2 regions of the Pseudoalteromonas sp. OF5H-5 genome follow, and region 2 is predicted to be linked to the other one. Evidence: riboswitches for the same ligand, from Rfam matches in the RefSeq annotation. Region 2 holds a riboswitch; the other holds the start of a gene.
The links. Region 2 has a riboswitch for cobalamin ahead of L1271_RS00535 (ABC transporter ATP-binding protein). Riboswitches for the same ligand answer to the same signal wherever they lie in the genome.
Positions count from the first base shown of each region.

Region 1: it holds a riboswitch for cobalamin, as region 2 does, so the genes downstream of both, L1271_RS12205 (TonB-dependent receptor domain-containing protein) here and L1271_RS00535 (ABC transporter ATP-binding protein) in region 2, are expected to answer to the same signal.

Region 1 covers NZ_JAKGBF010000007.1:130,267-133,681, forward strand. Annotated here, with positions in the region: gene L1271_RS12205 (TonB-dependent receptor domain-containing protein) at 1-1,439, opposite strand, end outside; cobalamin riboswitch at 1,475-1,723, opposite strand; gene L1271_RS12210 (YajQ family cyclic di-GMP-binding protein) at 1,810-2,292, opposite strand; gene L1271_RS12215 (VanZ family protein) at 2,445-2,795, shown strand; gene L1271_RS12220 (ketopantoate reductase family protein) at 2,788-3,415, shown strand, end outside.
Region 2 covers NZ_JAKGBF010000001.1:117,304-120,718, reverse strand. Annotated here, with positions in the region: gene cobT (nicotinate-nucleotide--dimethylbenzimidazole phosphoribosyltransferase) at 1-178, opposite strand, end outside; gene L1271_RS00540 (FecCD family ABC transporter permease) at 171-1,196, opposite strand; gene L1271_RS00535 (ABC transporter ATP-binding protein) at 1,193-1,990, opposite strand; cobalamin riboswitch at 2,060-2,187, opposite strand; gene L1271_RS00530 (histidine phosphatase family protein) at 2,206-2,805, opposite strand; gene nqrM ((Na+)-NQR maturation NqrM) at 2,886-3,098, opposite strand; gene L1271_RS00520 (FAD:protein FMN transferase) at 3,199-3,415, opposite strand, start outside.

The DNA of each region.
Region 1 (3,415 bases), on a different contig from region 2:
TCAGCACCTTCAAAGTCAGCGCGCTGAACATTGTAAGGGATGTATTTCCATTTATCATTTTGCTGATAAACGATTTTATCGGTAATACGGTTATCGTATACCGCAGCTTCCACACGGAAGTTCTCGCCGCTCCATGTAACAATAATTTCGTTATTAGTAGCTTCTTCTGGCTTAATATTTGGGTTAGGTAAATAGTAAGGACTATCAATCACAAACGCCTGTGATAAAGAAGGTGCTCTAAAGGCAGTACCATGATTCAACTTAACACTTAGGCCATCCATGAGTTGCTTACCTACAGCAACCGTGTAGGTGTTTGCACGACCATGAAAATCATAATCATCCGTTCTCAGTACAACCTCTGCCAGCCAATTTTCATCGTTGTAAAACCCACCGAGTGCTAAAGATAAATTATCACGCTCAGGCTCTGAAAAAGAGGCGGTAGAATCACCAACATCTTCATTTAGAAAGGTAAAGTTACCCGTGAAGATCAAAGCTTCAGTTAAACTATATTGCGACTGAAATTCAAATTGGCTGCGTTTGGTGACATAAGCGTTATCGTCAGCACTATTACCGATTTGAACATTTTGTTCCTTACCTAAGCTGTATGACGCACTTTGGCTAAACTTATCAGTACGTCTTTTCCACGCCAACTTATTGGTGTAGTTATGGAAACGGTAAGCATCACTACCAAAAGAGTCATACTCCCCCTCACCTTCACTGTACTGTGAACGTAAGCTAAAAATGCCACTTTCTTCATCACCATACTGCACATTTAAACCGGCATTACCGTTATAATATCCATCACGGTCATGGTTTTTTGTGATTGCAGCTTCAGGGTCTTTCTCAATCACATCATAGCCATCGGTATGAGTGTAACCCGCATTAGCTGCAATACTAAACTTGTCTTTTTTGTAATTTACCGTCGCTTCGGTCTTGGAGTAATTGTTACTCCCAGTAGTAAACGCGATAGTATTGTTATTCCCTTCGCGACTAATAATATTAATCACGCCAGCAATGGCATCTGAACCATAAATCGCAGCTTTGGCACCACGAATGATCTCAATCCTTTCGATGCTATTAAGTGGTAAATTAGTGAGCGAATTGTCACCGGAGTTTGCATCCGTCACTCGAACCCCATCGATTAACACTAGCGTATGCTTAGCATCATTACCGCGTAGGAATAAACTCACGCTTTGGCCGAGGCCACCGTTTCTAACCGCTTGAATACCAGCGACATTATCGAGTAGCGATACGACATCTTGAACATTGCTTTTTTCAATTTCAGCGCGACCTATAACCGTAATGGCAGACAATGCGCTTTCTAGAGATTGTTCAAATTTATTGGCAGTAACAGTGATATGTTCAACATTTTGATCCGCAAATGCTGAAAAAGAGAGCGCCGTCGCTATCGCCGCGCTTAGAGCAGTTTTATTTAACATGGTTTCCCCTAACTTGTACCCACCGTACAAGAACACAAAGTGACTGTTTCAAGGCCGGTCTCCGGGCTCAGTAAATCTGCAGATTAGCAGTTCACTCTACCGTTGCGGGGGCAGCGCTGGCATAGAACCGATCCAAGCTAATCATGTGTAATAAACTGTCTTACTCAATTTATTATTGATTCACGCAATTAGATGTTCCCTTGTGTTCGCACCAGTTTCCCGATTATCTATACACTTAGCAACCACACTAGGTTGTGTACAGCACCTTGAAAATGCGAGGCTATTGTCTTGGGTTTCGGAATGATTGTCAATGGACGTCTAGAAATCCAAAAGTGCAATCTATGCACTTTTGGAATGAAGTAAAGCGTAATTAGTCGCGGAAGTTTTTGAATTGAAATGGTTGGCCAAGCTCACCGGTACGAACCAATTGCATCGTTTCTTGCAAATCGTCACGCTTTTTACCCGTTACACGCACCGTATCGCCTTGAATTGATGCTTGAACTTTAACTTTTGAGTCTTTAATAAGCTTAACCAGTTTTTTCGCCGTCTCTTTGTCGATGCCTTGTTTTAACGCCACCTTGCGCGATACGTATTTGCCTGAGCGTTCAATGTCTTTTAGCTCGAAGCTTGCCACATCAAGGCCACGCTTTGCCGCTTTACCCACTAACATATCAAACAACTGCATAACTTGCTGTTCTGCTTCCGCTTTAAGGTTGATCATTTCACCGTTAAGCTCGATTGATGCATCTACGCCACGAAAATCAAAACGCGTATCAAGCTCGCGAACCGCGTTGTCTACGGTATTTTTTGCTTCTGTCATATCAATTTCAGATACAATATCAAATGAAGGCATGCTTCTCTCCTAAAGTCATTTTGGCTCGATTATAGCAGTTTATGCTTAATTTGAGTTACTTTAAGTTTTTAAACAGCGTATTAGGATGTTCACCCAATGGACAGTTTTCGATGGTATACTGCTCGCTTAGTCATACAGAAGTAGGATGTATTGTGACACGGCGCGTTTATAAAGCTCTTTTGATTATCTCTTTAATTATATGTACGGTGCTATTCGCAAAGGAAATTAGCTTGTCTCCAAAGCTGTTCCCAAATATCGATAAAGTGGCGCATTTTGGTGTGTTTTTTGTGCTTGCGTTTATCTCTCACCATGCTTTTAAAGTGAAAGTATGGACACACATAGTACTGCTGTCCTTGTATGGTGCAGGAATTGAGTGGATGCAACATTCATTACCGTATCGCCAAGCATCTACCGCTGATTTTTTCGCTGATTTAGCCGGTGCGGTCAGTTATTTTGTTCTATTTTATATTTGGGCAAGTTGGCGCAACAGAAAACATGGCTAACATACATATTTTAGGTGAAGGGGCGATAGGATTACTGCTCGCCCAGCACCTTAGTCAATCTCATCAAATTACGCTGATCACTCGAAACAAACGCGCGGCGACTTATCGCTATCAAACAGCAAGTATTCAACAAACCATCCCATGCAGTACAAAAACGCTTGCAGAACTTCCAGCTAGCAGTATAGATACGCTAATCATTCCTGTTAAAGCATATCAGGTCATCGAAGCACTCCGAGCGCTTCGCCCTGCACTTTCAAAAAATGGCACGCTAATCCTTAGTCATAATGGCATGGTAGATTGGTCTGGTGAGTTAGCAGCGCTTGATAAAACACAATCAGCCTACTTCTTAAGCACATCCATCGCAGGCTATAAAGTCGCAGACACTGTGCATCATACAGGACAAGGTGCAACTTGGTTTGGGCCGTTAAATTTACCAGCTGAATGCCACTACCAGCGCGTATTCTCGCAACTGTTTAGCACATTTGACAATGCTCAAACCACGTTTGACATCATGCCAACACTTTGGAAAAAGCTGGCGGTTAATATTGCCATTAACCCGTTAAGTGCATTGGAACAAGTCGCAAATGGTCAGCTAAGACAGCCCAAATACGCGGCCCAAA
Region 2 (3,415 bases):
TTGCAGGGCGTGTTATTGCTAACTGCTCTATGTCTAATTGCGTCTGCCCTTGTGAGAAGATCTGTACTAGCTGCACAGCTAAAGCTTCAAGCTTACCTAGCGCACCTAGCGGTTTGGTTTTTAAGTCGATGCGCTGTTGAATAAGCGTGTTTAAGCGAGTATCTAACGGTTTAACCATGGGTAACTCCGACGCCTCCAGAGCGGCGATTTTTGAAAATAAGCAATGCTAAGAAAAACACGCTGCCAATGGCGGCGGTGATCACCCCCACAGGAAGTTCCTGATTATCGATAAGCGTGCGCGACAATACATCCACCCATAGCATCAAAAGCGAACCGCAAAGCGCGGTGGCCACAAGCCCAATGACCTTTGCTTGCGAGATAAAAAAGCGTACGATATGCGGGATCATCAAGCCTACAAATCCGACTCCGCCGCACGCAGCCACAAGTACTGCGGTGAGTAAGGAGCTCAATAACAACATACCTATTCGCACTCGTCCTACATTCACGCCAAGCGTGGTGGCGCTCTCATCTCCGAGTAACAAGGCGTTGAGCGGCCGACGCATCACTAAAAGCGTGATAAAACTCAGCAACACGACCAAACATGGAAGCCATAGCCATTGCCAGCTCGCCCTTGCAAACGAGCCTAGATTCCAAAACAAGATTGCACTGATGGCTTGAGGGTCACTCCAATAGAGCAACAAGCTAGTAAAGGCACTGAACAGAAAAGAAAGTGCGACGCCCGCCAAGAGCATAGTTTCTACCTGCTGTAGTGCATTGCGTTTTGCCACAAATAAAAGCAGCAAGATAGACAGCAAACTTCCGACAAATGCAGCCCCAGACATCATTAGGCTAGACTGTGCACCAAATAGCGCAATAAGCACCACCACACCGAATGAAGCACCTGAAGAAATACCAAATAAATAAGGATCAGCTAGCGGGTTACGCGTCACGGTTTGTAAAATAAGACCCGCTATCGCCAGTCCTGCTCCCGCGCTCATCGCCAGTAACGTCCGTGGCAGACGAAGCTCAACTACCACCCGTTGTTGAAGTACGTTGGGATCGAAATTAATAATCGCTTGTATAACCGTATGCCAAGATAAATCAATCGCACCGATCTTAAGTGCCATCAGCATGCTAAAACAGCACAAGCTCAATAGCAGTATCGATATCAACGCGATCCGCTTTGCGGCAATCATAATTGATACCCGTAATGAAAGCGTATATGTGGGATCTCACTGTTATTTGGCGGATGGCGGACAGTAGAAACCTCTGCACATACCCCAAAAACTTGGCTTAATAGGCTTTCGGTAATGACTTCAAGTGGCGACCCATCTGCAACAAGCTCACCGTTATTTAATACTAATAAGCGGTCGCACAAGGCGCTAGCCAAATTTAAGTCGTGAAAAGACGCAATGATAGTAACACCAAGCTGTTTGGCCAGCTCCATAATTTGGATTTGATATTTAATGTCCAAATGGCTGGTGGGCTCATCCATTATCAATACTTGAGGCGCTTGCACCATGGCACGTGCGATCATTGCCCTTTGCTTCTCCCCACCAGACAAGGAGCTAAAACATTGCTCTAATTTATGGCTCAATCCAACCTGCTCAATGGCATGTAAGATTGCCTGTTTTTCAGCAGCCGTCGTTGTCGCGAGCAGTGATTTGTTCGGTGTTAGCCCCATCAATACCATATCAAATAATGGCAGAGTAAACTCAGCGGGGATCTCTTGTAGCACCACAGCAACATGTCTCGCGTAGGCTTTACGTCCATAACTAGCTAGCGGCTTACCATTGAAAAGTAGCGACCCAGAACTTGGCGCTGTGTATTGATATAAAGTGCGCAGCAAAGTCGACTTTCCAGCACCATTCGGTCCGAGCAAACCAATAAATTCACCCGAATTAATAGCAAAGCTGAGTGCCTTTAAGATGGCTTTACCACCAAGCTGCACGCTAAGTTTATCGACTTGAAACTGTGGAGTGACTGCCATAGCACCTCTGATTGGGCACGGCAAAGTAGTAGCTTATAGACAAGCGACAACTTTGACTTAAGTCTGCCCGCTTAAGTATATAGATAGGCCTTGGTATCTGACTTATGCAAGAGGTAACACTCATACACATACAGTTGCGGGGACAGTTGAGGACTCACACCTCATTCCCAATATCTGCCTATCACGAAATTTGCAATATTATGAAGTCTAGACGTCTAAAATACAACTTTTGGCCAAGCAGTTTGGCTGCTGTCGTAAAACACCTCAACTTTTACTATACCCGCATAAGGAATATCTATCTTCGATTGGTATGCAGTAAGCTCAGGCGATAGGTCAAGAATAAGTGCTACAAGCGCTTTTATTACTCCAGCATGCGCTACGACGGCGGTACACTCTTCACTTGGCGATTCCAAAATGCTGTGCCACCATGTGGCAACCCGATGATGAAAATCATACATAGACTCGCCCTCAGGAGGCGTGTGCAGCCAAGGGTTTTGCCAAAAGTCACCAATACTTGGAAATTGGGTTTCTCGCCAAAGCGTATCATAAGGTTGTCCATCCCATAATCCAAAATCAAATTCGGCGAGATTTGGCTCCACCTCAACGGGGAGTTGATACTGCTTTGCAAAGGCTGTGGCTGTATTCAGGCAGCGCTTCCTTGGAGAGCTAATAATACCCTGCAGGCCACTTAGGCTCGTTAACGATTGCAGCAATTGCTGAGCACCAGTACTACTGAGTTCGGGATCTGTAACTCCAAGTAAATGGCCTGATAGGGTCGTTTCACCATGACGAACAAAATATAGCTGCCGCTGCATTTTTACTTAACCTGAGGTTTGTTACCCAAAAAGCAAAAACGCAAGCTAAGCTTGCGTTTTCAATTAATACCATTCTACGGTTATAGGATCTGGTTTTCTTTCCACATCTCTTCTTTTGCTAACCGCTTTTTGCGTTTGTCGCATGGATCGTCGCAATCACAAATTTTGTCAATGCCCATTGAGCCCAAACCACCACAGCTACTTGCCATGGATTTCTTTTGTACGATAACGCCTACAGCCATCGCAACAGCGATAAGCATAAGTAAACCGAAAGTAAGGAGGAATAAAGACATTATCTAGCCCCTTTTATTGCTACATTGAATTGAGTGACGACGCGCAAATTATACGCTTTCATGGCGTCACTCACAATTAAATTATGGGGTGTTGTACAGCTTAATTCAAGTACGGCTGAAATGCTTCACTCGCGTAACTCTTGATCCCTTCAGGACTTTTATACATCAAATACACGGGGAGTTGATGCTCAGTGGCATACGCCTTTGCACGCTCAGTGCCCATCACAGTCAATGCTGTCGCTAGGCCATCAGCCGTCATCGCAGATGGATGTAGTACCGTTACAGACACCAGCTCATGTTTAACTGGGCGACCCGTT